Regions from separate parts of the Clostridium sp. JNZ J1-5 genome, predicted to be linked through region 3. Evidence: predicted binding sites of a transcription regulator. Region 3 holds the regulator's gene; each other region holds the start of a gene.
The links. The regulator HrcA, encoded in region 3, represses chaperone genes, less so after heat shock. The targets are predictions, from matches to a motif close to TGTTAGCACTCNNNNNNNNNGAGTGCTAACA.
Positions count from the first base shown of each region.

Region 1 (11,369 bases), 1.4 Mb from region 3:
ATTGCATATCTTCTGGAAGTCCTCCAACATTGTGGTGACTTTTTATAGTAGCTGATGTATTTGTTCCGCTTTCAACTACGTCTGGGTATATAGTTCCTTGAACAAGGAAATCTATTTGCCCAAGCTTATTAGCTTCTTCTTCGAAAACTCTTATAAACTCTTCTCCAATTATCTTTCTCTTTCTCTCTGGATCACTTACGCCTTTAAGCTTTCCTAGGAATCTCTCTCCAGCATTAACTCTTATTAAGTTCATATCAAATTGTTTCTTAAATATATATTCAACTTGATCTCCTTCGTCTTTTCTAAGTAGACCATGGTCAACAAATACACATGTAAGTTGTTTACCTATTGCTTTATGAACAAGTACTGCTGCTACTGATGAATCAACACCACCTGATAGAGCACAAAGTACTTTTCTATCTCCTACTAATGCTTTTATTTCTTTTATCTTGTCTTCAGCAAAAGATGCCATTGACCAGTCAGCTTTTAATCCACAAACTTTAAATAAGAAGTTAGAAAGCATTTTCTTTCCAAATAGTGTATGTTCAACTTCTGGGTGGAATTGAACTCCATAAATTTTTCTTTCACTATTTTCCATGGCTGCTACTGGACATTGTTCTGTAGTTCCTACAATTTTAAATCCTTCTGGAACTTTTGAAACATAATCTGTGTGGCTCATCCATGATTGAGCTAATTCTTCTTCTATATCATCAAATAATAATGATTCTTTAGATAATTTTACTTCTGTCTTACCATATTCTCTGATTTCAGGGCTTTCTACGTTTCCACCTAGTGTATATGCAGTTAATTGGTGTCCATAGCATATTCCTAGCACTGGAATTCCCATTTCAAATACTTCTTTGTCTATTCTTGGAGTTCCCTCTCCATAAACACTATTAGGTCCTCCAGTAAAAATTATTCCCTTAGGATTTTTGTTCTTTATTTCATCAATAGTTACAGTATATGGGACAATTTCACAATATACATTGTGTTCTCTAACTCTTCTTGCTATAAGCTGATTATATTGTCCACCAAAATCTATTACTAAAACCAACTCTTTGTGCATTAAATTTAATCCTCCCGTTAATTATTTAGTAACCACTGGCTTCAAAACAGCCACCGGTTACTATATATCATGCTTGTTAACTATATTATATCATGGCACTGTTTTAAATGAATGTTGATTTTTACATTCATTTAAAACTTTCCATTAGTAGGTTAAGGCTATTTTAAAGATTGTTGAGTTCATTATAATGAGAATTTATAATTCTTATTTAGTATAACTATTGTAGCGTTAAGAACTTTCATTTGTCTGAGCTTTGCGAGTTAATGAAAGTTTAGCTATAATAGTTATACTAAATTTAGAATTATTTTCGATATTATACGAAATCAACAATCTCTTAAAACATAGCCTATATATATCCGTTCTTGATATTTAACTACCCTTGAACACTGTAATTTGGTGCTTCTTTTGTCATTGATATATCATGAGGATGGCTTTCTCTAAGACCTGCTGAAGTTTGAACTACAAATCTAGCATTTTGGAATAAGTCTTCAAGAGTTGGTGCTCCTAAGTATCCCATTCCAGCACGTAGTCCTCCAACTAGTTGATATATTGTATCTGCAACTACACCTTTATAAGGAACTCTTCCTTCTATACCTTCTGGAACTAGCTTCTTACCATCTTCTTGGAAATACCTATCTTTACTTCCACAAGCCATTGCTCCTAATGATCCCATTCCTCTATATACTTTATAGCTTCTTCCTTGGAATATTTCCATTTCACCTGGTGCTTCTTCACAACCTGCAAGCATTGATCCCATCATAGCTACTTTTGCACCAGCTGCAAGAGCTTTTACTATATCTCCTGAATATTTTATTCCTCCATCTGCAATTACAGGTATTCCATATTTATTTGCTTCTTCAACACAATCCATAACTGCAGTAAGTTGTGGAACTCCAACTCCTGCTACAACTCTTGTAGTACAAATTGATCCTGGTCCTATTCCAACCTTTATGCAATCTGCTCCAGCTTCTATTAAATCCTTTGTTGCTTCTGGAGTTGCAACATTTCCTGCTATAACTTGTAACTCTGGGTATTTTGCTTTAATTTCTTTTACTGCAACTAAAACTCCTTTTGAATGTCCGTGAGCAGTATCAACTGTTATAACATCTACTTTAGCTTTAACTAGTGCATCAACTCTCTCCATCATATCAGCTGTTACTCCAACTGCAGCTCCACAAAGTAATCTTCCGCTTTCATCCTTTGCTGCATTTGGAAATCTCTTAACTTTTTCAATATCTTTTATTGTTATAAGACCTTTTAAGTTATTATCCTTATCCACTAAAGGAAGTTTTTCAATCTTATATTTTTTAAGTATTTCCTTAGCTTCTTCTACTGTTGTATGTTCTGTTGCAGTTATAAGATTTTTGCTAGTCATAACATTTTTTATTGGTTGATTATAATTTGTCTCAAAAGCAATATCTCTATTTGTAATAATTCCTACTAGTCTTCCGTCTACAGTTATAGGAACTCCTGAAATTCTATATTTACTCATTAAATTAAGAGCATCTTCTATACTATTATCCGGTGCTAAATGGAATGGATCTGTTATTACTCCATTTTCCTGTCTTTTTACTCTGTCAACTTCAATAGCTTGTCTTTCAATACTCATATTCTTGTGTATTATTCCTATTCCACCTTCTCTAGCTATTGCTATTGCCATTTTAGCTTCTGTTACAGTATCCATTCCTGCACTCATTAATGGCACATTAAGTTTAATACTTTTTGTTAAATTAGTCTTTAAACTAACGTCTTTTGGTAAAACTTCTGATTTGTTTGGTACTAATAATACATCGTCAAATGTATATGCTTGTTTTAAAATAGTTGCCACTTCCATCAACTTCCTTTCAAATTATTATAATAAATCTACTTAAATTAGATAATCTTATTATGCAATTATGTAAAATAAAAATGCATTAATTTCATCGTAAATATACCTCGAGTGAAATTAATGCATCTTTTTTTAAAAAATATGCAATAACCACTCATAGTCGGGAATTTACGGCTCCCGGTAGAGACTCCTTGCCATATTCAAGGTATATATAAGTGAAGCAAATGCTAAATATTAAATTATGTTATGTCTTATTTTATTTTAGTTTTTGAATTTTGTCAATTTGTTTCTATCATTTTTTGATAATAAACTTGCATACTAAAACAAGGCTTGTTAACTCCTTATTAACTGATTATTAACACAATTTTACTTATAATCTAATATTTAAATAATATATAATATTTAATAATAATTCTTACTATTAAATATAAGAGGTGCATAAGTTTATGGAAACTTTTAATGAATTAAATAAAATTTTAAGTACAGGAAGTATAACCACAGTTTTCCAACCTATAGTATCCTTGAATGATGGAAATGTAATTGGATATGAAGCCTTAAGCAGGGGACCAAAAGACTCCCCCCTTTACTATCCAGATAAATTATTTCAATCAGCTTCAGCCTATAATAAATCTTGGGAATTAGAATCTTTGTGTAGAGTTAAAGCATTAGAAAAGGCTCATAATATAGATTGTGATAAATTATTATTTATAAATGTAGATCCTCTAATCTTTAAAGATGATAAGTTTAAAAAAGGCTTTACGAAAGAATTCTTGATCAAACATAAGATATCACCTGCATCTATAATATTTGAAATAACAGAAAAGACAGCAATAGAAGATTATACTGGTTTTAAAAGAGCTTTAGATAACTATACAGAGCAAGGTTATCAGATAGCTATAGATGATACTGGTTCAGGATATTCTGGTCTTAAAACACTATACCAGACTAAACCTCACTATATAAAAATAGATATGGATTTGATTCGGGATATTGATAAAGATTATTTTAAACAAGCTCTAATAAAATCTCTAGTAACCTTTGCAAAATCAACTAATATGAAAGTAATTGCAGAAGGAATAGAAACTGAAGCTGAATTATGTACATTAATAAATTTAAATGTTTATGCCGGTCAAGGATTCTTTATTCAAAAGCCATCTGAAAACTTTGATTTAGCTTCAGATAAATCTAAAGAAGCTATAATTAAATATAATAAACTAAAAAACACTAGAAATAATTTTGGAAATCACTGTATAGGTGAAATCAGTAGCTTTCAACCTTCCTTTTCACCTGATGTTTCTTGTGAAAAAATAAAAAATTATATTGATAAATCCAATACACGAGGTGTTTGTATAGTAAAAAAAGATAAGCCTGTAGGGCTAATCATGAAATATTCTTTGGACTCAGTAATGGCATCACAATACGGCTTCTCAGTTTTCTCAAAACGTCATATCGCCTTAATAATGGATAATTCCCCTCTAATAGTAGACTATAACACTCCCGTAAGCGAAGTTTCTAAAATTGCTATAGCAAGGGAAGATTCTAAAGTTTATGATTGTGTTATTGTTGTGAAAGACTCCAATTATTATGGACTTGTAAGTATAAAAGACCTTCTAGAGTTCACTACAAAACTTGAAAGAAATTACGCCAAAGAATTAAATCCACTAACTGGACTCCCCGGAAATGCCATAATCGAAAAAATTTTAAACGACATAAGGACTTTAAGCAGCAAATGCTGTGTTTTATATTTTGATTTAGATAATTTTAAAGCCTATAACGATGTATACGGCTTTGAAAATGGAGATAAAATACTTAAATTTACATCAGATCTATTAAAAAGTAATTTAAAAAAATTCTTTCCTTATAATAGCTTTCTAGGTCATATTGGAGGAGATGACTATATATGCGTAATAGAAAACACTATAGATAAATGTGAAGAGTTATGTAATAAGTTATTGATAGACTTTGATAAAAATATGCTTTCTTTTTTTAATGAAAGAGATATCCTCAATGGATATATAGAATCTACAGATAGACAAGGTAATAGAGCACTATTTAATATAACCTCTCTTTCTATAGCTGGGTTATATGGAAGCTTTAATAATTTTTCAAGCAGCGAAGAGATTGCAAAATTAGCAACCAAAATAAAAAAAGAAGCAAAATCCATAAAAGGAAGTTGTAAAGTCATAAAATTAATATAAAAGAGGTTCTTAGATTCAAGAACCTCTCTATATATCTATCATTTAATTTTAGTACATTCCATCCATTCCCATTCCGCCCATTCCTGGTACTGGTGCTGGGTTCTTTTCTGGAATATCAGCTACAACACATTCTGTTGTTAAGAATGTAGCTGCAACAGATGAAGCATTTTGAAGTGCTGATCTTGTAACCTTAGTTGGATCTACTATACCTCTTTGAACCATATTTACATATTCTCCACGTAATGCATCGAATCCTACTCCTGGATCACTATTCATTATTTTTTCTATAATTACTGATCCTTCAAGTCCAGCATTTGAAGCAATTTGTCTTACAGGTTCTTCAAGAGCTCTCTTTATAATTTCAATACCAACTTTAACATCAGCATTGTCTGCTGTGAGTTTAGCAACTTCTTTTATAGCATTAACGTATGCTGTTCCACCACCTGCAACTATACCTTCTTCTACAGCTGCTTTAGTAGCTGCTAGAGCATCTTCTATTCTTAATTTTCTTTCTTTCAATTCTGTTTCAGTTGCAGCACCAACTTTAATTAGGGCAACTCCACCAGCAAGTTTTGCTAATCTTTCTTGTAATTTTTCTCTATCGAATTCTGAAGTAGTTTCTTCTATTTGTCTCTTAATTTGAGATACTCTTTCTGAAATCTCTAGTTTATTTCCCTTGCCATTAACTATTGTAGTGTTTTCTTTAGATACTTTTACGCTTTCAGCAGTTCCAAGCATATCTAAAGTTACATCTTTAAGATCTCTTCCTAATTCTTCAGCTACAACTTCTCCACCTGTTAGTATAGCTAAATCTTGAAGCATTTCTTTTCTTCTATCACCAAATCCTGGAGCTTTTACAGCTACGCAAGTAAATGTTCCTCTTAATTTATTAACAACTAATGTTGCTAGAGCTTCTCCTTCTATATCTTCTGCAACTATTAATAATTTTTTTCCTTGTTGAACTATTTGTTCAAGTATTGGAAGTATTTCTTGTATGTTAGATATCTTCTTATCAGTTAATAAGATATAAGGATTATCTAATATAGCCTCCATTTTTTCTGCGTCAGTTACCATGTATGGACTTAAGTATCCTCTATCAAATTGCATTCCTTCAACAACTTCAAGCTCAGTTGCCATTGTTTTTGATTCTTCTACAGTTATAACGCCTTCATTACCTACTTTTTCCATAGCATCAGCTATTAATGTTCCTATTTCTTCATCAGCAGCTGAAATAGAAGCAACTCTTGCTATATCTTCTTTCCCATCAACTTGCTTTGATCCTTTTTTAATTTCTTCAACTGAAACATCAACAGCTTTCTTTATTCCTTGTCTTATAAGCATTGGATTAGCTCCAGCTGTAACATTCTTTAATCCTTCTCTTATAATAGCTTGAGCAAGTAATGTAGCAGTTGTTGTTCCATCTCCAGCTACATCATTTGTCTTTGTAGCAACTTCTTTAACAAGTTGAGCTCCCATATTTTCATATGGATCTTCAAGCTCTATTTCTCTAGCTATGCTAACACCATCATTTGTTATAAGTGGTGCACCAAATTTTTTATCTAAAACAACATTTCTTCCTTTAGGTCCTAATGTAATTTTAACTGCATCAGCTAATTTATCTACGCCTTTTTGCATTGAACGTCTAGCTTCTTCGCCAAATAATATACTCTTAGCCATCTAAAAAACCTCCTTATTTTTGCTATATACTAAATATACACTTTTCATATTCTATTTTCTATTATCCATTACTCTACTATAGCTAATATATCATCTTGTCTTAATATTGTGTATTCTTCTCCATCTATCTTAACTTCTGTTCCTGCATATTTAGAGAATAATACTTTGTCTCCAACTTTAAGTTCCATTCTTACTTCTTTTCCATCTACTATTCCGCCAGGTCCTACAGCAACAACTTCTGCTTCCTGTGGTTTTTCTTTAGCACTTCCAGGTAACACTATACCGCTTTTTGTTGTTTCTTCAGCTTCTAATCTTTTAATTACAACTCTGTCCCCAAGTGGTTTTATTCTCATACAAAACCCTCCTTATGTAATTTTTTTATATTTTATTTTAATAGATTTTATAATCTGTTAGCACTCATTAACCTTGAGTGCTAATACAATTATAATAATAATTTATACTAAATTTAATATCAAATTCCATGTTTTAACTTATATCATGATTTAACCCATTTAATTAAAATTACAATGAATTATCACTTTAATTCATATTATTTCTTTTATTTACTATGTATTTAATTATTATTAAAAAATCATTAATTATTCTTTTTACCTAAATAAATGATTAACTTGATTATATTCTCACATCTATGTTAATACTTCAATTAGTTAATTAAAAATATTGAACACTATGAGGTGAATATTTTGAAAAAGATATTAAATATAAGCTGTTTTAGTGAAATTCTACTTTCAATTTCAATCTCATTACTTATAATAATCCTGGCTGTAAAACTAACTTTAAATTTTAAAGCCATATATTACTATAGTATAGTAGACTTAGATTTGCCTTCTTCTTCAAACCTAAGTGTTAGTGAAATAAAGAAAAACTACAATTATATAGTAGATTATATGCAAAGCCCAAATTATGAATTTAAATTACCTACTCTCCCATATTCCAAAGAAGGTAAAATTCATTTTGAGGAAGTAAGAAATATATTTTATCTATTCAATAAGTTAGCATACATTCTATTTTTCGCCATAATTTTATTATTTATTCTTAACTTGAAAAATCACCGACATACATTTTTAAAATGTTCTTCTATTATACTTATAATTTTTCCTATATTAATTCTTATACCATTCGCCATAAACTTCGATAAAAGCTTTACATTATTTCATAAATTAGCTTTTAATAATGATTATTGGCTTCTAGACCCTAACCTTGATCCAATAATAAATATAATGCCTCAAAAATTTTTCTTTAATTGTTCCATTTTCATAGTTATGATACTAATTTTAAATAGCTACATATTATATAGAATATACAGAAAGTGTGTTTATCTTAAATAAATAGTCCAGAAGTTTTATGTAACTTCTGGACTATTATTATTATATGGAAACTCCTTGTCGTTCCTCCAAGGAGTAAGCGATTCACTCAAAATTAAAATTTTGGTTCACTGTTTAAGTTTATATCCTTAAATTTTATTAATTTTTCGTTTGAAATTACCTGCTGATTTTTAGCTTCTTTGCTAAACTTATTTAGCGGCGCTTTTGTTTTCTTTTGACAGCATACAGTTGCTGCTCCTCCAATACATCCACCTTCACACATCATTCCCTCAAAAAAGTTTCCTGGAAGCTTTCCATTTTTAGCTAATAACATAAACTTTCTAAGGTTTGAATATCCACTTATTTTTACAGGATTAAATTCTACTTCTATATTCTTGCTCTTAATAAAGTCTTCCACAGCAGCGCTTAGTCCTCCACCCTGAGCAAATCCTCTACCAAAAGATGATGCATCATTAACTTCTACGTCTTCAAATTCTTCTAGTTCAACTTCATATGCTCCAAATATAGCTTCTATCTCTTCAAAAGTTAAAACATAATCTACAGCATCCTTTAGATTTTCTCTTCTAATCTCACTCTTTTTAGCAGTACATGGTCCAATAAATACAACTACAGCATCTTTATCTTCCTTCTTCACTAATCTTCCTGTGGCTACCATTGGTGAAACTGTATTTGATATCTTGTCTACTTGATCCGGGAACTTCTTCTCTATATATGAAACAAATCCAGGACAGCAGGAGTTTGTCATGTAACTATCTCCTCCTTCCATTCTTTCAACAAATTCTACAGCTTCATGAGCAGTTACTGCATCCGCTCCGCAAGCAGCTTCTATCATATCTCTAAATCCAATAGATTTAATTGCAGACTTAATTTGTCCAACTGTTATATTTCCACCAAATTGTCCAGTAATTGAAGGAGCTACAACAGCATATACTTTTTTATTGCTTTTTAAAGCATCTATTACTGGAACTATATAGCTTCTATCTGATATAGCTCCAAAAGGACATGCTGACATACATGCTCCACAATCAATACAATCTTTTTTGTTTATCATGGCTCTTCTATCTTCTGGATCTATAGCTAGTGCCTGTGTAGGACATACTGTCTTACAAGGTCTCATAACTTCTGAAATAGCATTGTATGGACATGCATTTTTACACAATCCGCATTCTTTACATGCATCTTGATTAATATAAGCTCTTCCATTAATTCTTGTTATTGCATTAGCATTACAAACTTCCATACAGCTGTGTTGTAAACATCCTCTACATGCTTCTGTAATAGTATATTTATTAATTGGACATCTATCACATGCAGCTTCAATTATATACATTATTTGATCATCATCTTTTGCTTCTATTAACTTTCCAGGTCTGTCTCCATTTGGTATATATCCAGCTGCTAACTTTGCTCTCTCTTTAACAATAGCTCTTTCATGATATACGCAACATCTATATCTAGGTTTTTCTCCTTTTATTATATTGTAAGGTACTATTTCAAGTTCTTCTTGATTTATTTTGCCATCCTTAGCTAACCCCGCCACTTCTTTTAAAACTTCATATTTTAACTTTTTTAATTCTGTTTCAAAAACAGCCATATCCTATTACCCCCAAAAATATTACATTTTTCTAGATGCTAATCCACCTTTACTAATTTAAATTCCTTTATTATTATAACAGATACTTATTATAAATAGAATAAATTTTTTATAACAGTTTATATATTTTATAGAAACACATTATATATTTACTATCTAAAAAGACTGCTAATAATTTATTATTATCAGCAGTCTTTTTTAACTCTATATAAACTATATCTTTATATTATTTTCTCTAGCATAAAAAAATAAATATTGTTGAGCAAAGCCTGAAAACTCGCCGAATTTTTCTCTTGCAAAATCTCGCATTTTTTTCAATGATACATCTGGTGCTAAGTAAAAGTGCTGCATAGCTCTCTTAACCCATACATCTACTGGAAATGCTGAGTATTTTCCCATGGAAAATAGCATTACGCAATCTGCCACTTTTGGACCTACCCCGCTTATATTCTGCAATTCTTTGTGACACATATCATCCTCTAGATTTTTTATATAATTAAGATTAATCTCACTATTTAATATTCTATCTATAGTATCTTTAATATACTTAGCTCTAAAGCCTGTTCCACATTGTTCTAGTTCTTCAATAGTACAGTTTTTTAATTTTTCAACTTTTGGAAATGTATAGTAAGTTTTATTTTTGTATTCTATTTGATTTCCCCACTTTTTCGATATATTATTTATTGCTCTTTTTATCATTGGTATTCTATTATTAGCGGATATTATAAATGAAATCAATATTTCAAAAGGTTCTTGTTTTAAAATTCTAATACCTTTGCCAAATTCAATGGAACTTTTTAATATAGGATCCTTATGCAAGACTTCTTTTATTGTTGAATAATCTCTATATAAATCAAAGTAATTGCACCATATGTTTTCAAAATCTTCTTCTGTACAATTATAAATAATCACATCTTTATCTTTTTTTTCTACTTCAATTACTTTTTCAAAAGCCACTCCTATGTAATTACCATCTTCTTGTTTTTCCCACCTAAAACATTGCCCACAATCAAATATATGAGTAAGTTCAAAATTTTCAACATCTTTTATTATTATTCCATCTTTAAAACTATCTATATAGTTAAAATCCATAATTACACCTCATTTTCTATACTCTATAATATTATATGTTAGTCAAAATTTGAAACTATTGCAAGTTTTTTAGTTAAGTTAACAATTATTATTATCTATAATTCCATTATATATGTAAAATAACCTATGGTAAATTGAATAACATCTTCTAGTGATATACTACTAAAAGATGTTATTTAACTAAATTAAGGTTTTCTTATATATTTTTTTATTGTTCTTTTAGCAAAAACAAACATTAAAGGTCCTATGAATATTATTTTTCCAAACAGCTCTGCATTTTTAATGTTTGGCAATATATATACTAACCCTTCTCCCAGTAACTCTCCCCCTATAATTATAAGCATAAAGGTTAATATACTAAATAATAATTTTACATTCAGTTTAATAGTTGTTTTAAATAAGATAAATGTTAGTGAAAGCGAGCAAAACAGTCCAATGACTATAGAAGCTGCCATCTTAAATGGACTGCTTAATGTTACTGGTACTACAAAAATAATTATCTCTACCCCTTCTCTAAACACATTTAAAAATGCTATTAAAAAGATGCTCCTCCATTTTAACTCTATAT
Region 1 is NZ_CM132773.1:2,668,754-2,680,122, reverse strand. Features, by position in the region: gene guaA (glutamine-hydrolyzing GMP synthase) at 1-1,066, opposite strand, end outside; gene guaB (IMP dehydrogenase) at 1,440-2,894, opposite strand; purine riboswitch at 3,032-3,129, opposite strand; gene ACWW38_RS12910 (EAL domain-containing protein) at 3,341-5,092, shown strand; gene groL (chaperonin GroEL) at 5,141-6,769, opposite strand; gene groES (co-chaperone GroES) at 6,838-7,122, opposite strand; gene ACWW38_RS12895 (TIGR01906 family membrane protein) at 7,474-8,118, shown strand; gene ACWW38_RS12890 (4Fe-4S dicluster domain-containing protein) at 8,210-9,709, opposite strand; gene ACWW38_RS12885 (DNA-3-methyladenine glycosylase family protein) at 9,923-10,801, opposite strand; gene ACWW38_RS12880 (FTR1 family iron permease) at 10,987-11,369, opposite strand, start outside.
Region 1: the regulator HrcA is predicted to act here: its motif matches at 7,178-7,208, upstream of groES (co-chaperone GroES).

Region 2 (11,369 bases), 840 kb from region 3:
CTCTTTGGGCACCATTGAGCACAGGCAAAGCAATTCTCACAATTCTTTTCAATAAAGTACTTATCCTCCTGCTTATGTATATTAGAAACTGGGCATACCCTCTCACATATCCCACAATTTATACACTTTTCATAATCTATTGTTTTATTATTAATCTTATAAATTAAATTTAATCCTCTCTCTAATACTGTTTTCAAGGCATATTTTTTAATGCTTTTCTTAAAATTATCTGCATTTACAACTCTCTTATCTATTTCTAAAGATATTTTAGTTATATATTTACATTGGTCATTAATCATTTTATTCTTTTTTTCTTCATTAGTAGGAAAAGCAATACTATTATCAGGCAGAATGCATTTATAACCATATGATAACTTCAAGCCTTTGCTTTCCAATATCTCCTTTATACTGTACAGTGCTATACCATCTTCAGCACCGCAAGTAACTACTGCAAAAATATAATTGTTTTTTAAAAACTTGCATTTTTTTAAGAATTCTTTAACTATATTAGGAATATCCATACAATATACAGGAACAACTATCCCTATAACTTCATCTTTATACTGTTTTTCTTCACTCATAGCATCAACTATAGATATTAAATTAGCATTCAGCTTTTCTGCAATTCCTCTAGCCATACTCAATGAATTTCCTGTACCTGTAAAATAAAAAATTGTCGCCATAAAAATACCCCATTAATATGTTTACATGCACACAAATGCACATATGCTTTAAAAAAATAGACTTAAATAGTCTATAAATTACAATCATTCACCAACCTTCTAATTTTCTCAACTACAAACTCAAATTTTCCTAATAAATCTGATGCATTTAAATCATAAATGATTCTACGAGACTCCTTTTTCTTTTTAAGTATATTAAGCTTATACATTTGGTTTAAGTGCCTAGATATAACAGATCGATCCTGGGTGAAGTTTTCAGAAATAGTGCTAATATCACTTGGACCATTTATAGCTAAATACTTAATTAACTCACATCTAATTGGCTCTGACAACACTTTAAAAAGTTCATTATCAAATATTTCTTCAATATTATTTATACATTCTTTGTTGTTTATATTCTTATTATCCATAATAACTTAATTATACGTGCACGCAAGTGCACATGTCAATAGGGAGTTAGTTACTTTACTAACTCCCTAAATTATATTAGAATTATTTTCTCATTCCTGTATAGATTAAAACAGCATCTCTTAAAAATTTTGCTAGACCAGGTTGTTTTTTATCATAGTATGCTGTAAATCGTTCATCATCTACATACATTTGAGCAACACCTGCATGAGCTTCTTTAGAGTATCTATCCCAATAGCAGCTTAACCATTGTCGATGTAAATCAGCAGCTTTTTGTGCTAACTCACTTGCAGGATCTCCATTTGCAAAAGCCTTACTAAGTGTATTAATCACATCAACGCCTAGCTTTTCAGCTTGAGCATATTGTTCTTCATTCATGTCTTTGATTTTTTTATTTGACTTATCAACTTGTTCATCACCATATTTTGCTCTAATCTCTTCCCCATATTTTTTCTCATTATCATCAATCATCTTTTGCTTAAAACCTTCAAATTTTTCTTTATCACTCATTTTAATTCTCCCTTCCGTTGCAGCTATTGTTCTATCCACATTATCAATTAATATATCCAATTGTTTTCTTTTCTCAAGAAGCTTCTCACGATGTTCCTTCAGTGCAGCTGTGCTATCAAATATAGGTGAAGTTACTATCTTCTTTATATTTTCTAGACTTACACCTAATTCTCTATAGAAAAGTATTTGCTGCAAACTATCTACTTCCCCTTGGCCATAAATTCGATACCCTGAAGAATTTATTCTTGCCGGCTTAAGAATTCCAATTTCATCATAATATCGTAATGTCCTAGTGCTGATACCTGCTAGTTTACTTAGCTTTTGCACTGTATACTCCATGGTTTCACCTCCTGACAACATTACTATACACCTTTACGCAACGTCAATGTCAACTGATGTTTGAAAATATTTTTAGAAAACTTATAATATTAAAGAAATAAAAGACTATGAAAATAATAAAAAAGAAAGTAGGTAGATTTGTTTTTACACAAATCTATCTACTTTCCCATCTATTGTCCCTTTTTTGTTGTTCTTTCTACAATTGTAACCTTAATAACATCCCCTGCCTGCTTTCCAATTCTAGCTCGAATATCTTTTCTAATTCCAATAATATGGCATGGGGTTTTCATTTTAACTAAGCTCCCTTCATATGGCTCACCATCAAAAGTGGCTACAACCGGAACACGTCCTTTTCCAAATTCAGCTTTTACATCAAATGGTATTTCAACATATGCTCCATCAATATCAGGCACCTTCTTAATAATAGCTTCAAATTCATATATCTTACTCATATATTCACATCCATTCTTAATTATTTCTAAACCTCTTCTGATTCTTAAAAATATATTTTATATTATAACAAATCTAAGCATATTCATTTAATTTTATTTATCAACATTTATTTTCTAATCTATATACTATCATAGAATAAACCCTATTATTAAAATACCCTTCCTCATCAACTCTATCTATCTCATCAAAATTGCATCTTTTTAAAAGTTTAATTGATTTAGCATTGTTCTTTTCTGTATAGGCCTTTAATTCCTTTAAATTCACCACATTAAAACCATATTCAACTACTTTTAATAATGATTCTTTCATCAAACCTTTTCCTTGAAAATCCGGAATCATTCCATATCCTAATTCACCGCTTGCTTCTTCTTCATTAATATTCCATATAGAAATAGATCCAATAACTTTATTTAATTGCTTATGTTGAATTGCCCATATGATCCACTTATTTTCATCAATACCTTTATTCATTTTATCTATGTAAGCTTTAGTTTCATCCATGCTTTCTTCTATTTTTGTATCTGTATATTCGTTCATTTGTGGATTTCTTCTCATTTCGAATAAATCCTTAATATCATTATAATCCATTCTTCTTAATATTAAATTTTCTGTCTCAATACTAGAGAAAGGGGTAAAATTAATCATTTTAGCTACTTACTTTCTTATAAAAGCCACTTCCAAATTAGTATATTTGAAAGTGGCTTTATTTTATATCATTATTTTGCAAATATTATTTGTAAATTCTACAGGATCCTCAACAGGTAACCCTTCTATAAGTAGAGCTTGATTATATAGTAAGTTTGTATATAGTTTAAGTTTATCCTTATCTTCTTTATAAGCTTCTTTTATTGATTTGAAAACATCATGGTTTATGTTTATTTCTAAAACTTTATCTGCTTTTATGCTTTCACTATTAGGCATGGAATTTAGTATTTTTTCCATTTCAATTGAAAGTTCACCATCATTCGATAAACATACAGGATGGTTTTTTAACCTTTTTGATACTCTAACATCTTTAACTTTACCTGACAAAATGTTTTTCATATCCTCAAATAGTTCTTTATTCTCTTTATCATCTGAGCTAGAAGAATTTTCATTTTCTTCTGTTTCTATACCTAAATCACCACTTGATGCAGATTTAAATTCCTTATCTTTGTACATCATTAACATTCTTATAGCAAATTCATCTACATCGTCAGTGAAGTATAATATTTCATATCCCTTATCTAATATAACTTCTGTTTGTGGTAGTTTCTCGATTCTTTCAACTGATTCCCCAGCAGCATAATAAATATATTTTTGATCTTCAGGCATTCTAGAAATATACTCATCTAAAGTAACCATTTTCTTTTCTTTTGATGAATAGAACATCAACAAATCTTGTAAAACATCTTTATTACTTCCAAATTCACTATATATGCCATACTTTAATTGTCTGCCAAAAGATTCATAGAACTTTTCATATTTATCTCTTTCATTTTTAAGCATATTTTCTAACTCATTTTTTATTTTGGTTTTTATGTTCTTAGCAATAAGCTTAAGCTGTCTATCATGTTGTAATATCTCTCTAGATATGTTAAGGGATAAATCTTCTGAGTCCACTATACCTTTTACAAAACCAAAATAATCAGGTAATAACTCTGCACACTTATTCATAATTAGAACACCATTTGAATACAGCTCCAGACCTTTCTCATATTCCTTTGTGTAGAAGTCATATGGAGTTTTTTCTGGAATGAATAAAATTGCATTGTAGCTTATTGCACCATCAACACTAGTGTGAATATATTTTATTGGTTTATCAAATCCGTAGTGTTTTTCAGAATAAAATTTTTCATAATCCTCTTGTTTAAGTTCATTTTTATTCTTTTTCCATATAGGAACCATACTATTTACAGTCTGTTCCTCAGTATAATCTTCATACTCTTCCTTGCTTCCTTCTTTAAGTCTTGTGCTGGTTATATCCATTTTTATTGGGTATCTAATAAAATCAGAATATTTCTTGATGATAGATTTTAATTTATATTCTTCTAGATACTCATCAAAATTCTCATCTTCAGTATTTTCTTTTATTTTTAATATAACATCTGTACCATAGGAGTCTTTTTCACATGGTTCAATAGTATAGCCATCTATCCCTTTAGATTCCCATTTATAAGCTTCATCACTACCAAACGCTTTACTTATAACAGTAACAGTGTCCGCTACCATAAATGCAGAATAGAATCCTACACCAAATTGACCAATTATATCATATCCATCTTTTAATTCGTTTTCTTTTTTAAATTTTAAAGATCCACTCTTTGCAATAACACCAAGATTGTTATCAAGTTCTTCTTTTGTCATTCCAATACCAGTATCAGAAATTTTAAGTATTCTGTTCTTCTTATCAGGAATTACTTTAATATAGTAATTATCCTTATCAAAGTTTAAAGAACTATCCGTTAATGCCTTGTAATAAATCTTATCCACCGCATCACTAGCATTAGAAATTAATTCTCTTAAAAATATCTCCCTATGAGTATAAATTGAGTTAATCATTAAATCCAATAATCTCTTAGACTCTGCCTTAAATTCTTTTCTTTCCAAGTAAATCTCCCCTTTCAAAGCAAAACTACTATTATATAGTCATACATAATCATTAGCACTCTCTTTTAGTGAGTGCTAATTCTTAATTTTTATATACCACATTTTATATACTATGTCAATATGTTCTTAATTGAATGTTTACTCCTTTAGATTATATATTTTGTTTTTTCATCTTCAATCTGGAGCCGATCCTTGTCATAAAATTAGAATGCTAATAGATTATTTTCTTCCAGCTTTCCACTTCATTCCCCAATTAAAGTCTCTATCCATAGCTTCATGTCCATTATAATATTTAACAATCTTTTCAAAGCTGAAAGTTTCATCATTTTGATTTGTTAATAAAGCTATAGCACACATAATTTTCCCATTATCGTGCTCATCCATTTTAACTACTATGTCTTCACCATTAGAGCGTTTTAATGTAACCACTCCATCTGCTTGAGCCCAGTTTGGTATTCCTTCATATATAAAAGCGTAAACTAATATTCTCTTAATTTCTGCTACCTTATCTCCATTGATTCTTAGGTTTTCTCCCTCTGAATTAGCTCCAGTTCTATCATCACCATCAAGCTGTATATAAGGCTGACTACTAAGCGATCCAAAAGCATTACCTAAAGCTTGAACAGCACCCTTAGTTCCATTCTTTAATTCATATAAACATCCTAAATCTAAATCTATAGAATTGTTACCGCCGCCTAATAGCTTTGCAAAAAATCCTTTACTAGCTTGTTCAATTTTTTGATTCCAGTTAAGATTTACAGTTATCTGTCCTAAGCTCTTTCTTTCATCCTTAGTAAGTACTATCTTCTCTCCACGTTTTTTTAATTCTATTGTCATTCTTTTTACCTCCCATTCTTTTCTATATAAAATTCTACAAACATAAAATTCTACAAACAAGTGTAATATCCCTTTTAATCTTAGAGGAGAAAAAGGAAGAAGGGACGGTTAATTTTTTAGTTTTGTTTATTAAATATCTAAATTTATTCTTTCACCTTATAACTTCTCTCTATCTTATTGTTTATTTGACCACTTCATTAATTTTTTATGTTTATTATCTATATTATATCCTTTCTTTTCATGAAAGAGCTTGTACGTATTTATTTTAGGAACACAAATAAAATCTTTTATCAAATCTAAAATAAAAGATTCTTTCTAAGAAGATTAAAAATTTCTTTATATCTATTTAAAAATTAAGTACTAAGCCCTACCACCTTAGAGTTTCCATACTTTAAAATAAATTTTTCTATTATATTTTTATATCTTTCTTCTGTAGATATAATATCAACTCCAATAGAGCAAAGCTTCGATACTCTGGATTGAGTTATATTGCCTATAACTTTCCCTATATCTTTACATTTATAATTACAAAGACTTCTCATTATCAGTGTTGCTAAGGCTCTTATAATCTTAGCTTTTCTGTTATTTTTTACAAATACCATTGTTTTATTTATTCCTGTTTCTTCTGCTAAAAATTCTAATATTTCCTCTGCTCTAAAATTTCTTATTATTATTTTTCTTTCACTTCTATATTCTGTTTTTTCATCTTCAAATTCTAGTTCTTTTTTTATTTTTTTATCATCACATAGATATACTAATTTAGCGTATTTCTCTCTTGCTTTTTTTACATTTTTGCTAAAAATCTGCATTATAAATGCTTCATCTAACAATCCTGTTGTATCTTTTTCAAGGCCAAGATACACTTTTAAGCTTGAGTATTTATATTTTTCTGGACAATTTTCATATTCTCTTATACTTAATACATTATTGTGGATATAAGCAGATAATACAATCAAATATCTATCTGAATCCACTATTTTGCTTTTAAATCTATCTTGAAATAGATGCCCATGTCTTTTGTGCATCCGGTTAAATGTTATAGCGTATTTAAAATTTAAACAATGCATTATTTCTGATATGTCCGCTCCATTAGAATCTATTATAAAATGCCCATGATTATTCATTAAACAATAAGCATATACTTTGAATTTATAAATCTTTTGGTAGTATTTCATTTGCTTTAGATATTCATCCTTATCGCTACTATTATTGAAAAGTTTTACTTCACTTATACTTCTTATCATTACATGGTATATGGCATTATCAGCTTTTTTTCTTTCGGTTCTAGGCAATAAAAGCACCTCATTTCATGATTATTATTTGAATTATTGACATGAAATAAGGTGCTTATTCAACATTCTAAATTAGATAATAGGTTAACCGTCCCCAACTTTCCCTTGATTTTAACCAATAACCTGTACTACATTGCCTTTTTGATCTTTTATTTCTGTTTTCTCTATTTTAAATTTTATCTTTTTCATTGTGTTTAAAGTAAAACTTTTTTCCTTTGGAATTAATTCAGAAGCTATTTCAATTGCTGTTTCTTTACTTATCTTAAGCTCTAAATTATTTTCGTTAATTTTAACTTCTGGCTCTTTTGAATAATTAATAATTATATTGTTATTCTTCCCAATAAGATATAACTCTCTCTCCTTCAAAATACGGCCTTTTAAAACTTTTCCTATAGTTTCAGCTTGGTGCGCACCTATAGTGATTTCATACCTTTTCCCTGTAAGCAATCCTTTACTCTCTTTCCAAGAAAGCTTATCATTAAATAATGTTCCTGTATTTGATCCGTCTTTTTCAGTACCCTTTTCTATTAATGCTTTTATCTCTTCATTATTTAGTAAAGAATCTCTATTTAAATCAGTTATATATAGCGGCATATATTTAGAAAATACCTTTAAAACTTCAGTACTGTTCCAACACTTTATTACATCTTCCTCATCTACAGTTATACCTACTATTTGTAAAAACTCAACTCTTCCATTTTGTGTATCCATAGCTGGTAATTCTGGATCTTCTATAAAAGTTATAGACCCAATCAATGAATCTGTCCCAGCAGCAATTGGTCCATTAGCATTTAAATAGTGACCTGCTTCAAAATAATTTCCTGTTGAAAATACATATCTTGCAATGTTCTGAAGGAAATTCAACGCCCAATTTGGTGGTTCAGTATCTGAATCACCTTTTTTTAATCTAAAAGTAAGTTCAAATCCGTATCCACTATGCTCTGGGTCTTCCCATTCTTTTTCATAAAGCTCTGAAAATCCATATGTAACAAAATGCCAATGTGGAATAGGGTCCTTTCTTTCATAAACACTTATTCCTTGTAGAGGATCATTTCCTCCCAAGGAATATGGTATCACTGTTCCATAATGTTTAGGTTCTTGATTTTCATACATATTTTTTAAAGCATCATCAATTGCTTGCCATCCTATAGCTTGCACTTCTTCTGTTTTATCTTCTTTACACATAAAAATTCCTCCTTATAGGATTTTCTATAAATAAATTTTCCCAATCTTAATTCTTACGCTCTTTTAAATATTGAACTTATTTTTTCCACTAAAAATCCATAAACTTTCTATATCTTTTGAACAATTTTTTATCATTGATTCGCTGCCATTTTCTTCGGTATATCTCTTTTCTGCATTAGTTATTGGTACTATCCATAAAATATTAATTGGATCTTCTTTATATGCTGGATAATTTACAGTTGGTAAGTTATCACATATATTATTGCTCAATAACAGAATAAAAGGAAATTCTCCGGAATCTTGACATATCTGATTACAAGGTACAGTATGTCCATGTCCTAGCCATGTTAAGCACTTCCAAGGAAGTGTAGTTTGAGCGCTTATATAACTTAAAATGTCATTTTTATTTTTATTGAAAAGTTCGGTTTCTATCACAAAACCAAATTCAAACCGCCTATATTGCTTTGGGTCTTCATGATATAATTCAACCTTAGGTTGAGGTATTACTGAGACTCCCACAGTGAGTATATATGTTAAATTTCCTTTCTCGATTGTAACCATTGCCTTTGGAGGCCAATGCCCCCCATCAATAGCATAATACTTATCATACTTTCCAAGATTCTTTTCAATTTCTGTAAGATATGCTGTCTGAATTTCGCTCCACGAATCTTCATTCCAATTGTCCCAGAATTCTTTTGCTTTTTTTATTCTTTCAAATAAAACATTATCTGAAGAATTTCCTAGTGGCCATGCAAATTCAGATTCTTTAATGCAATCTCTTGAATATCCTGGACACTGTAAACTTGACCAACTTGGAATAACACATAAAATTTCTTCATTATATAATAATGCAGCCCCGTCTCCCTCCTCAAGCCAAACTATTTCAAGTTTAGATGAATCTAATCTTTCGGCACCATTTGAATGTGAACAATAATCAGACGGTAACATTGGTGCTTTGCCAGCCATCATAGTTTGGACATCTATTATCTTCCTCAACAATAGCTTGAATATTACAGTTGGGAGAATTGGACTCTATTAACACCTTTGGTTCTGTATCCTTTTTCTTATTAAATAAATCTCTAAATCCCACTTTTTATTCCTCCTCGGCTATTTATGAGGCGTTCATAAGCCTTATTTTTTCTTGAGAACCAACACACCATATTGATTATAAAAAAAGATGTTCTTCTTCAAAGTATGTGCAAGCTTCATGATTTAATATATAATATAGAGAATTAATATTCATCAAAATTTATTACTGATTTCGTTAAAAAATAAGTATCACTAAATTACTTGCATGCATTCTTTCTAGAAGAATCAATCCAATAGCCGTTTCCTTCAACTTCTGATAATTTATCAAATAATGCGTCCATTCCATTCTCTAATTTATAGTCCATTTCCTCTTTATATAAAGGAATAACGTTGTAAACATTTATTAATGTTCCATCCTTTGTATTAATTGAGCTTATTTCTTCATTTAATGCTGACAAAATAACTCCGTTTAATTCAGTATTATCAGCATACGGATCGTATTCCTCGGAATTTGGTATTGTATGTCCATAACCTAGCCAAGTATTATACTCATGCGGAAATCTTGCTAATTGTTTTAAAAGCCTTATTGGCCAATAATATCTTTCATCTTCAAAGTCTTCAGAACCAATCGGCCATGATTCAGGAAGAAACATCATAAGCTCTGCCCTCTTTAAATGTCCCCATTCCTTTTCAAGTTCAATTGGCAGAGTCATTGGTAAATCACTCATTCCAGTGGTATAAACAACTCTAAATGGTTCTTCATCAGTTGGCTCCATAAAGTAAATATCTATATGTACTATATCTGAAATAACTTCATGGAATACATTAGTAACCCTTCCTGGAAAAACCTTGTCAAAGTGATCAGTAATTTCTTCTGTGTACATCATATCTGCAACATTACCTAATCCTCGGCTTTCAGTATTCTCATAAGTGTATATGCTCGTTCCATCATTTGCTTTACCTCTATCATTTTTACCACCAAATATTTTCTTGAACATTTTCGTTTCCTCCTTTATATTTTTGACTTCATCTAATATTTCTAACTCTAATAATACATTATTTATTTTCTCTATTAGATATTTTTGTAACCCCATTATGATTATTTTCTCTTTATTTTTATACTTAGCAGCAATCCCAATTGTATAGAACTTTAGTAAAATCAAGTTTTTTTAAATCATCATGATTAATAACTACTTTGCTATCCATTAACCGCGAAACTTTCTATTTCTTTTTCATCAATAATCATTTCGATCCAATGATCTCCAACTGCTTCATCATGATTGAAACAAATTGTAGCTCCTTTCGCTTCTTCTGTAATATATATATCTACTTGAAATATAAATATTTCTTCTAAAGAAGCTTCGTCAAAATCAATGTCTCTAAACTCATTCATGTAACACTGCTTAAAAACATCATAAAAATTAGCAAGCCCACTTAAGTAATCGTTTACTATTTTTATCATAGTTATTGGTCTTTTAGCTGCATCTATATATATTTCCACTTCATTAACAGTTTGTCCTAAAATCTTAATATTTGAAGTTGTATAACATTTATATCTATCATCTGATTTTTCCAAGTCCAGCATTAAATCACTTGCTTTTAAATTCATATTTAAACTCTCCTATAAATCAAAATTGCTATTATAATTACTAAGATAACTTATTTTAAATTCATTTCTGCCATTTTAGCATATCTTCTTTTATATTTACTATTTTCGCTATTTTTTATAATTTCTTGAATTTATTTTTAAACTACTATTTATTGTTGCAACATTTTAGTGAATAATAGTTTAATGATATACTTAGATCACAGTACGAAGGAAAAAATATATAATTACAGAGATAATCCCAAAGATAATCAGTAATATTCTATTATTTTTATTTATAAATATTTCGATAAATAAAACTAATGCCAATAAAATCCACAGCTTTTCAAATAAAAACAACCCTAAAATTGTAAAAATTGAAAAAGGAAATATTGGCAGTACTAAAACCAAAGATATTATGAGAAGTATAATTATTGATATTACCCTTGTCTTAAGTTT
Region 2 is NZ_CM132773.1:1,297,208-1,308,576, forward strand. Features, by position in the region: gene ACWW38_RS06135 (EFR1 family ferrodoxin) at 1-683, opposite strand, end outside; gene ACWW38_RS06140 (ArsR/SmtB family transcription factor) at 755-1,093, opposite strand; gene ACWW38_RS06145 (MerR family transcriptional regulator) at 1,176-1,940, opposite strand; gene ACWW38_RS06150 (DUF1905 domain-containing protein) at 2,111-2,392, opposite strand; gene ACWW38_RS06155 (GNAT family N-acetyltransferase) at 2,493-3,038, opposite strand; gene htpG (molecular chaperone HtpG) at 3,102-4,982, opposite strand; gene ACWW38_RS06165 (TerD family protein) at 5,202-5,819, opposite strand; gene ACWW38_RS06170 (transposase) at 6,173-7,120, opposite strand; gene ACWW38_RS06175 (suppressor of fused domain protein) at 7,223-8,296, opposite strand; gene ACWW38_RS06180 (suppressor of fused domain protein) at 8,360-9,265, opposite strand; gene ACWW38_RS06185 (hypothetical protein) at 9,231-9,386, opposite strand; gene ACWW38_RS06190 (suppressor of fused domain protein) at 9,583-10,323, opposite strand; gene ACWW38_RS06195 (DUF1963 domain-containing protein) at 10,448-10,531, opposite strand; gene ACWW38_RS06200 (hypothetical protein) at 10,524-10,934, opposite strand.
Region 2: the regulator HrcA is predicted to act here: its motif matches at 5,033-5,063, upstream of htpG (molecular chaperone HtpG).

Region 3 (11,369 bases):
AACCATTTAAATATAGTAGGCAAAGAGATTGCATATGTGACATATACTGAAAGTAAGAACAACTCAGCAATGCGAGATCCAGAAGGGGCATTAAATAGATTTACACTAAATTATGATCAAGTATATGAAGAGGAAACACAATCCAAAAGTAACGGAAATATGAATTCAGCACCTGCATTCAGTTCTGAGTTAAAGAAAAAAATGCCTTCAAAGCCTGAAGTGCTTATATATCATACACATACATGTGAAAGCTATAAACCCTATGGTACAAATATAGCTGATAAAGATAAAAATATTTGTGCGGTAGGAGAAGAATTAAAAAGTGAATTAGAGAAGTATGGTATAAATGTATTACACGATACTACAGTTCATGATACTGTTACTTATAACAAAAGTTATGAAAGATCTAGAGTAACATTGGATAAGTATTTGAAGGAATATAAAGATTTTAAACTAATAATAGATCTACACAGGGATTCAGTGGAAAATAAAAAAGCTGTTACTACCAATATAAATGGAGAAGATGTGGCTAGATTTGCTTTTGTAATGACAAAAAAGAATCCACATGCAGATAAAAATTTGAAACTAGCTGAAAATATAAGAAACATATCCAACAAATATTATCCTGGAAATAAAGAAAATCCAAGTTTTAACAAAGGAACTTTCTATTATAATTATGGAAGAAAGTTTTACAATCAAGATGCCAGCAATAATTCAGTACTTATAGAAATTGGATCTCATATAAATACTATTCAAGAGGCTAAGGCTTCAACAAAATATTTAGCTAGAATAATTGCTGAACAAATAAATGGAAAAAATGAATAAAAGTAGACTAAAAAGTACATCCTTAAAATATAAAGGAGGTACTTTTTTTATGGCTAAATTTAAGATTATTTATATTAGCATGATAGTTTTTGTGATTATTGGATTATGTACAGTGAATATAAACTTAAACAGGCAGATATACTCTAGTATAGCTGGAGATATTAATAATGAAGATATTAATAATGAAGATATAAACTATAATAAAGAAAAACTATCTTGGAATTTAGATTATATGGGCGAAGTATTAACTTATCCCGATAAATACGATATAGGAAATACTGATAGTAAAAAAGATATAAAAGATTCAGAAACAGTTATGCCTAAAATAAGAATATTATATAACCCTAAGCCTTTTGATTTCAGGATAGATACAAATAATTATATTTTTTTTATAAACGGCAATGTTATAAGCAACTTAAAATTTAAATTTTATAATACATTTAGTAAAGTAAAAACTACTATGAGTAATTTAGTGGATAATATATAATTTAAAATGTAAATTCACATAAAAATAGTTATTGTTGACATTACTCTAGAATTATATGATATAATTTATTACGATTTATTATGTGCAATGGGGGTAAACGTAATGCAGAACGATAGAAAAAAGTATATAAGAAACTTTTCGATAGTAGCACATATCGATCATGGTAAGTCTACACTTGCAGATAGATTATTAGAGGAAACAGGTACTTTGACAAATAGGGAAATGGAAAATCAAGTACTAGATAATATGGAATTAGAACGTGAAAGAGGTATAACTATAAAATCTCAAGCTGCAAGATTGATTTATAAAAGAGATAGTGGAGAAGAATATATACTAAATTTAATTGATACACCAGGACATGTAGATTTTAATTATGAAGTTTCAAGAAGTCTTGCTGCCTGTGAGGGTGCTATATTAGTAGTAGATGCAACCCAGGGAATACAAGCACAAACATTAGCAAATTGCTATTTAGCGCTAGATCATGATTTAGAAATAGTACCAGTTATAAATAAAATTGATCTGCCAAGTGCAAGGCCAGATGAAATTAAACAGGAAATAGAGGACGTCATTGGAATTGAAGCCCAAGATGCTCCGCTAGTTTCAGCTAAAACTGGATTAAACATTAAAGATGTATTAGAAGCCGTAGTAGAAAATGTACCTGCACCAGAAGGAGATGAAGAAGCTCCTTTAAAAGCATTAATATTTGATTCATATTATGATAGCTATAAAGGTGTAGTATGCTATGTTAGGATTAAAGAAGGTGCAGTAAAAGTAGGTACTGAGATAAAATTTATGGCAAGTGGAAAAGAATATGACGTAACAGAAGTAGGTGTGTTTACACCAGGCTTCTTGCCTATGAATCAACTTAGTGCTGGGGATGTTGGATATATAACTGCTTCTATAAAGAATCTTGGAGATGCTGCAGTAGGAGATACAATAACTGAAGCGGAAAGACCTGCTGAAGAACCATTAGAAGGATATAGACCAGCCATACCAATGGTTTTTAGTGGTATTTACCCTGTAGACGGGGCTAAATACGATGAACTAAAAGAGGCATTAGAAAAGCTTAAAATAAATGATGCCGCTCTATCTTTTGAGCCAGAGACATCAATAGCATTAGGATTTGGATTTAGATGTGGATTCTTGGGATTATTACACATGGAAATAATTCAAGAGAGAATAGAAAGAGAATTTAATTTAGATATTATAACAACTGCTCCTTCTGTTATCTATAAAGTATATAGAAGAGATGGAGAAATGTTAGAAATTACAAACCCAACTAATCTGCCAGATCCAACAGAAATAGAGTTTATGGAGGAACCTGTAGTTAAGGCTTCTATAATAACTCCTTCAGATTATGTAGGGTCAGTTATGGAACTATGCCAAAATAGAAGAGGTACATTTATAGATATGCAATATATTGAAACTACTAGAGCAGTACTTAATTATTATATACCTCTAAATGAAATAATATATGACTTTTTTGATACCTTAAAATCAAAAACAAGAGGATATGCTTCTTTAGACTATGAATTAAACGGATATAAACAAGCTAAGCTTGTAAAACTTGATATGCTGTTAAATGGAGATGTAGTAGATGCGCTATCAATGATAGTACCAGAAGAGAAAGCATATCAAAAGGGTAGAGGTATTGCTGAAAAACTTAAAGAAGTTATACCAAGACAAATGTTTGAGGTTCCTATTCAAGCTGCTATAGGTGCTAAAATAATTGCCAGAGAAACAGTAAAGGCAATGAGAAAAGATGTTCTTGCAAAGTGCTATGGGGGAGATATTTCAAGAAAGAGGAAGCTTCTTGAAAAGCAAAAAGAAGGTAAAAAGAGAATGCGTCAAATCGGTAGCGTAGAAGTGCCGCAAGAAGCATTTATGTCAATTTTAAAGGTTGACTAATAGAATTATATTAGAATGGAGCTAACAAATATGGGTGATAGTGTTTCTTTATATATACACATTCCATTTTGCAAACAAAAGTGTTTATATTGCGATTTCCCATCTTTTTGTGGGTTTGAAGGTGAAATGCTGAACTATGCAAAAGCTCTTTCTAAAGAAATAGACAGTATAGGAAATGAAAAGATTAGAACTATATTTATAGGTGGGGGAACTCCCACCTATTTATCTTTAGAAGGCTGGGAAATAATTAAAAATAGCATAGCTAATTTAAACAAAGCTGAAGGATTAGAGTTTACAGTAGAAGGAAACCCGGGAACTTTCAGTGAAGAAAAATTAAAGCTTTTCAAAGAAATGGGAGTAAATAGAATTAGTATAGGACTGCAGGCATGGCAGGATGAACACCTTAAGGCATTAGGAAGAATACATTCAAATGAAGAATTTATAAAAAGTTTTCAATTGTCAAGAGAGTTAGGTTTTAAAAATGTAAATATAGATTTAATGTTTGGACTTCCAAATCAGGATTTGCAGGATTGGAAAGAAACTCTAAGAGAAGTTGTAAAATTAGATCCGGAACATTTGTCTTGCTATAGCTTGATTATTGAAGAAGGAACTCCTATATATAGATTATATGAGGCGGGTAAATTGAATTTACCTGAAGAGGAAGTAGAAAGAGATATGTATTCATATACTCTAGATTTTTTGAAGTTGAATGGATATTTTCAATATGAAATTTCCAACTTTTCTAAACATAATTTTCAATGTAAACATAATTTAGTTTATTGGAATCTCCAAGAGTATATTGGATGTGGTTCATCGGCTCATTCATATAAAAATGGGTTTAGGTATAGAAATGTAGAAAATATTGAAGAATATATAAAGGCTATTAATAGCAATGGCAATGCTATAGCAGACAGGAAGAAGAACACAATAGAAGATGACATGGAAGAATTTATGTTTATGGGACTCAGAAAGATAGAAGGAATTTCAATTAGTGAATTTGAAAGAAGGTTTAGTACACCTATATCTAAAGTGTATGGTAAGGTTATTTATAAATACAAAAATAATGGATTAATGAAAGAAATAGATGGATACTTATCACTATCTCCAAGGGGTATAGAAGTATCTAATATGATTATGAGTGATTTCATATTGAATTGTTAAAGGTTGGATAAAATCTTGAGAAAAAGCGAGTATTTACAAGAAAAGAAAGAATGAGTGAGAAATTTTAGTGAAAATAGATTAATTACGTAAAAAAGATGATATTGACAAAAAAATATTTGAGTGATAAGTTTAAATCGTAGTCGTTAGCACTCAATCAGTAAGAGTGCTAATAAATGAGGTGATCTTTTGAATAAGTATTTAAGTATGGATGAGAGAAAAATTAAAATACTTGAAGCTATTATCCAGGATTATATTATCACTGGAGAACCAGTGGGTTCAAGGACTATAGCTAAGAAATATGATTTAGGTGTAAGTTCAGCTACTATAAGAAACGAAATGTCTGACTTGGAAGAGATGGGACTAATTGAACAGTTGCATACTTCGTCGGGTAGAAAGCCATCAGACAGCGGTTATAGACTATATGTTGATAAACTTATTCAAGTACCTAAGTTAACACCTCAAGAAGAGCTAATGATAAAAAAAGAGCTTATTGATGAGGCTCTATACGAGGTGGATAAGATTGTAAAAAGAGCTATAACACTTTTGTCGGAGCTTACTAAGCTTACTTGTGTTGTTAGAACTCCATCTGTAAGAAATAGTGCTATTAAATTAATTCAACTTTTGAACATAAATAGCAATAGTATTCTTGTTGTAATAATAACTCAAAATAACATGATATATAACAATATAATAAGAATTAACAAACCTATAAGTAGTGAAATGATTCAAAAATTATCAAATATGTTAAATAACAATCTTGCTAATTTAACAATTCAAGATATAAATTTAAGAGTGATAAATGAATTAAAAGTTCAACTTAAAGGGTATGAAGATATTTTTGATGCAATTATTTCTACACTTTATGATGCACTAAGTAAAGCTGATAATAGTGAGATTTTCTATGAAGGTGCTGCTAATATATTTAATTATCCAGAGTACAATGATATAGAGAAGGCAAGACAATTTTTATCACTAATAGATGATAAAGACACTCTAAGACAGCTATTCAGTAGTAATGCCTTTGAAAGATCTAAAAGTGGAAATGGTTTTGTTATCAGCATTGGAAAAGAAAACTTTATTAAAAATGCCCAAGATTGCAGTATAGTTTCAGCAATTTATAGTCTTGGAAATCAGCCGCTGGGAACTATTGGTGTTATTGGACCAACAAGAATGCAATATTCTAAAGTTATTTCACTATTAACTGAATTTGTTGGTACCTTAAATGAAAACATAGGGCAAATATATATTGATGATAGGTAAGAGGTGAAGAAATGGATAACAATGAGAATTTAACTGAAGAGAAGGAATTGTTTGAAAATGAAACTCTCGAGGAAGCAGAAGTAAATGAAGATAGGGAATTTGAAGAATTAGAAAATAGCACAAATGAAGATAATGATGTAGAGAATGCAGAAAATTTATTAGATCAATTAAAGGATGAGAATAAGAATTTATTAGATGAAAACAAGAAATTGCAAAATGAATTAGAAGCCATAAAAGATAGACTTCTAAGAGTAAATTCTGAGTATGACAACTTTAGAAAGAGAACTGAAAAAGAAAAGAAAGCTATATACACAGATGCTTGCTCAGATATTTTAAAGCACATGTTGCCTGTATTTGATAACCTTGAAAGAGCAGTGTCAGCTGAAGGAAATGCTGATGATCTCAAAAAAGGAATAGAAATTACAATAAAACAATTTGAAGAAGCTTTTAAAAAGTTAGATGTAGAAGAGATAAGCACTGATGGAGAATTTGATCCGAATTATCATAATGCTATTATGCATGTTGAAGATGATAACTTTGGAAAAAATCAAATAGTTGAAGTTTTCCAAAGAGGATTTAAAAGAGAGGATAAAGTTTTAAGATTTAGCTTAGTTAAGGTTGCTAATTAGCCTAAATTACTTATATATAAATACTTAGTATAAATTAGGAGGTAAACAAAATGGGAAAAGTAATAGGAATTGACTTAGGAACAACAAATTCATGTGTATCTGTTATGGAAGCTGGAAATCCGGTAGTTATAGCTAATGCTGAAGGTGCTAGAACAACACCATCAGTTGTAGCATTTAAAGATAATGATGAAAGACTTGTAGGTCAAGTTGCAAAAAGACAAGCAATTACAAATCCTGATAAAACTATAATATCAATAAAAAGACATATGGGAACTGATTATAGAGTGGATATAGATGGTAAAAAATATTCACCAGAAGAAATATCAGCAATGATACTTCAAAAGCTTAAAGCTGATGCTGAAGCATATTTAGGTGAAACAGTAACAGAAGCTGTTATCACAGTTCCAGCGTATTTTAATGACAGCCAAAGACAAGCAACTAAGAATGCTGGTAAGATTGCTGGCCTTGATGTTAAAAGAATAATAAATGAACCAACAGCAGCATCTCTTGCTTATGGTCTTGATAAGATGGATACAAATCAAAAAATATTTGTATATGACTTAGGTGGAGGTACTTTTGACGTATCTATACTTGAACTTGGTGATGGAGTATTTGAAGTTAAAGCTACAAATGGAAACACAAAATTAGGTGGAGATGACTTCGACGAAAAAGTAATGAATTATATAGCTGATACTTTTAAAGCTGAAAATGGTATAGATTTAAGAAATGATAAAATGGCTCTTCAAAGATTAAAAGAAGCAGCAGAGAAAGCTAAAATAGAATTATCATCTTCAACAAAGACAAATATTAATTTACCATTCATAACAGCTGATGCTACAGGTCCTAAACATATAGATATGGATTTAACAAGAGCGAAGTTTGATGAATTAACAGCAGATTTAGTAGAAGCGACAATTGAGCCTATGAGAAAAGCATTAAGTGATGCAGGACTTTCAATAAATGATATAGATAAAATTGTATTAGTTGGTGGTTCAACAAGAATACCGGCTGTTCAAGAAGCAGTTAAGAAGTTCACAGGAAAAGAACCTTCAAAGGGAGTTAACCCAGATGAAGTTGTTGCTATGGGAGCAGCAATTCAAGCAGGTGTATTAACTGGTGAAGTTAAAGATATATTACTTCTTGATGTTACTCCTCTTACTCTTGGAATTGAGACAATGGGTGGTGTTGCAACTCCATTAATAGAAAGAAATACAACTATTCCAACAAGAAAGAGCCAAATATTCTCAACAGCAGCAGATAACCAAACTTCTGTTGAAATTCACATAGTACAAGGCGAAAGAAAGATGGCTTCAGGTAACAAGACTCTTGGAAGATTCCAATTAACTGATATTCCAGCAGCACCAAGAGGAATTCCACAAATAGAAGTTACATTTGATATAGATGCTAATGGTATATTAAATGTTTCAGCTAAGGATAAGGGAACTGGAAAAGAAGCTAACATTACAATTACAGCTTCAACAAACTTAAATGACGACGAAATAGATAGAGCTGTAAAAGAAGCTGAAAAGTTTGCAGAAGAAGATGATAAGAGAAAACAAGAGGTAGAAACTAAGAATAATGCTGATTCAGTGGTTTATCAAACTGAAAAAACTTTAAAAGATTTAGGAGATAAGGTATCAGCTGAAGATAAAAAGAATATTGAAGAAAAATTAGAGGCTTTAAAGAAAATTAAAGATGGCAGTGACATTGACGCAATTAAGAAGGCTACTGATGAAGTAACAGAAGCATTCTATGCAGTATCATCAAAACTATATCAACAAGCTGGAGCAGAGGCAGATCCTAATATGGGTGGTGCTAATAATACTTCTGCTAACCAAGAACCAAAAGATGATAATGTAGTAGATGCAGATTTCAAGGTTGAAGAAGACAAGTAAATTGTGTATAATGAAAAAGTCATATAGTTAAGGGATGGTTTATTAGCCTTCCCTTAATTTGGGTTTGAAAAAGCAATAGGTGGTGAAAATTAAGGATGGCTAATAAAAACTATTATGATATTTTAGACATATCAAAAGAAGCTAGTGATGAAGAAATAAAGAAAGCTTATAGAAAGCTTGCTATGAAATACCATCCTGACAGGAATCAAGGTAATAAAGAGGCAGAGGAAAAGTTTAAAGATATAAATGAAGCATATCAGGTTTTATCTGACCCTCAGAAAAAGGCTCAATACGATCAGTTTGGAACTACAGATTTTAGTGGATTTGGAGGTCCTGGTGGTGATGGAGGCTTTGGCTTTGATTTTTCGGGAATGGGAGGATTTGAAGATATATTTGACAGTTTCTTTGGAGGATTCTCATCAAATAGGCAGAGAAGAAATGGGCCAGAGAGAGGTGCGGATCTTGAGTACACTATTAACTTAACTTTCAATGAAGCAGTTTTCGGAGTAGAAAAGGAAATATCTATATCTAAAAACGAAAAGTGTGAAACATGCAGTGGTACTGGAGCGAAGCCAGGTACAAGTCCAAAGACCTGTGATAAGTGTGGAGGAACTGGCCAAGTTAGAAGTCAAAGAAACACACCACTTGGAAGTTTTGTAACAACTGGTACTTGTGATAAGTGCGGGGGAACAGGTAATGTAATAGATAGCCCATGTTCTACTTGTCATGGAAAAGGTACAGTAAGAAAGAATAAAAAAATAAAGATTAATATACCTGCCGGTGTTGATACAGGTAATGTATTGCCTCTTAGAGGACAAGGACAGCCTGGAAAAAACGGAGGCCCTAATGGAGATTTATATATAAATATTAGAGTAACGCCACATCAAATGTTTATAAGAAAAGGCTTTGATATATATATAGATGAACACATAAGCTTTGGAAAAGCTGTTTTAGGTACAGAACTTAAGGTTCCAACTATTGATGGAGATGTTAAGTATAAAGTACCAGCAGGAACACAGCCAGGAACAGTTTTTAGATTAAAAGGAAAAGGTGTTCAAAAGGTAAATGGTCATGGAAGAGGAGACCAGTATGTGAAGCTTATTGTAGATGTTCCAAAGAGCATAAATGATAAACAAAAAGAAGCATTAATAGCCTTTATGGAAGCTAGTGGTGAAAAAGTTTCAGAAGGAAGCGGTAAAGAATCCTTTGTTGATAAAATTAAGAAAAATTTCAAATAAAGAAACTTGTTTCTCTCTTTAGGGAGAAACAAGTTTTTTAAGTTTACAAATTTGTATCATGTGGATTATAATAAAATAATATGTGCGGCCAAAGAATTATAAAGTTAAAAGGAGAGGTTCTAGGCATGGATAAACAATGGTTAGAAATTGAAATTGTTACTAGTAGTGAGGCAGCTGATGCTGTAACAGGTATATTGTACAATACTGGAGTTCAAGGAGTAGCTATAATAGACTCTAAAGATGTAGAGGAAAAAAAGCAAAGCTCAGATGGATTTGATTGGGTAGAAGTAGATTTCTTAGAAATAAAAGATGGAGCTATAGTAAAAGCTTATTATAAAGAGGATGAAAAATTTAATGAATATCTTCAATATGTGAAAGAAAGCGTTATGAATCTAGAAATGTTTGGGCTAAATAAAGGAGAAGGAAAAATCACAGTTAAGAAGGTAAATGAAGAGGACTGGGAAAATAACTGGAAGGTATATTATAAGCCTACTAAGGTTGGGAAGAGAATAGTAGTTAAACCTACATGGGAAGAATACGAAAAATCAGAGGATGAAGTTATAATAGAATTAGATCCTGGTATGGCTTTTGGAACAGGAACTCATGAAACTACTAGACTTTGTATGCAGGCTCTTGAAAAATACGTGAAGAGCGATTCTACTGTGTTTGATATAGGAACAGGATCTGGAATACTTGCTATTACTGCTGCAAAACTAAATGCAAAGAAGGTTATAGGAGTAGACCTTGATCCAGTGGCTGTAGACGCAGCTAAAGAAAACGTAGGTTTAAACAATTTAAGTAATATAGAAATACTTTACGGAAACCTAATGGATGTTGTAGATGGCAAAGCAGATATTGTAGTAGCAAATATTCTTGCTGATATAATCAAAATACTAGCAGAAGATGTTAAAAAATTTGTGGTAGAAGGCGGATGTTTTATAGCCTCAGGAATCATTTTGGATAGAAAAGATGATGTAATAGAAAAACTTAATGAATGTGGATTTAGCATAGAAGAGGTAAATACAGATGGTGAATGGTGTTGTATAGTTGCTAAGGCTTAAGAAAAGGAGAATTCAGCCATGCATAAGTTTTTTGTAAATATAGACAAAATATATGACAATAAAGCTATAATTGAAGGCGATGATGTAAAACATATATATAAGGTTTTAAGATTAAAAGAAGGAGAAACAGTAAATATAAATAATTGTAATGGAGAAGAATTTCTTGGTACTATAGAGAGTATAAGCAAAACTAAGGTAGAAGTTAAACTGTCAAATAAGCTAGAAATAAATAATGAAAGCCCTATTGACATTTATTTATATCAGGGCCTTCCAAAGTCTACTAAGATGGATTTGATAGTGCAAAAATGTACAGAATTAGGAGTGAAAGAAATTACTCCTGTAATAACTGAAAGAGTTATATCTGCCTTAGGAGATATAAAAAAAGATAATAAAAAAGTAGAAAGATGGAATAGGATAGCTTTTGAAGCTTGCAAGCAAAGTAAGAGAACTCTAATACCAAATATTAATGATTCTATAGAATTTATAGAACTTTTAGATAACTTAAAAGAAATGGATTTAATAGTAGTAGCATATGAAAATGCTGAAAATTACGGAATAAAGCAAATGGTTAGAGATATAAATAAGCAAGTTAAAAAAATAGCAGTAATAATTGGACCAGAAGGTGGATTTGAGGAAGAAGAAATATTGAGTTTGAAAAATCTAGGTGCTTATATTGTAACGTTGGGTCCAAGAATACTTAGAACTGAAACTGCAGGATTTACTTGTGTAAGTTTGCTTATGTATGAATTGGGAGATTTAGGAGGAGAAATTTAATGAAGGTTGCTTTTGCTACATTAGGGTGCAGAGTAAATCAATACGAATCAGAAGCAATGGCTGAAAAGTTTATTAAGAGCGGATATGAAGTAGTATCTTTTGATGAAATAGCTGATGTATATGTAATAAAT
Region 3 is NZ_CM132773.1:459,497-470,865, reverse strand. Features, by position in the region: gene ACWW38_RS02365 (stage II sporulation protein P) at 1-825, shown strand, start outside; gene ACWW38_RS02360 (hypothetical protein) at 875-1,312, shown strand; gene lepA (translation elongation factor 4) at 1,415-3,220, shown strand; gene hemW (radical SAM family heme chaperone HemW) at 3,251-4,381, shown strand; gene hrcA (heat-inducible transcriptional repressor HrcA) at 4,586-5,641, shown strand; gene grpE (nucleotide exchange factor GrpE) at 5,653-6,270, shown strand; gene dnaK (molecular chaperone DnaK) at 6,321-8,165, shown strand; gene dnaJ (molecular chaperone DnaJ) at 8,261-9,403, shown strand; gene prmA (50S ribosomal protein L11 methyltransferase) at 9,529-10,464, shown strand; gene ACWW38_RS02320 (16S rRNA (uracil(1498)-N(3))-methyltransferase) at 10,483-11,238, shown strand; gene mtaB (tRNA (N(6)-L-threonylcarbamoyladenosine(37)-C(2))-methylthiotransferase MtaB) at 11,238-11,369, shown strand, end outside.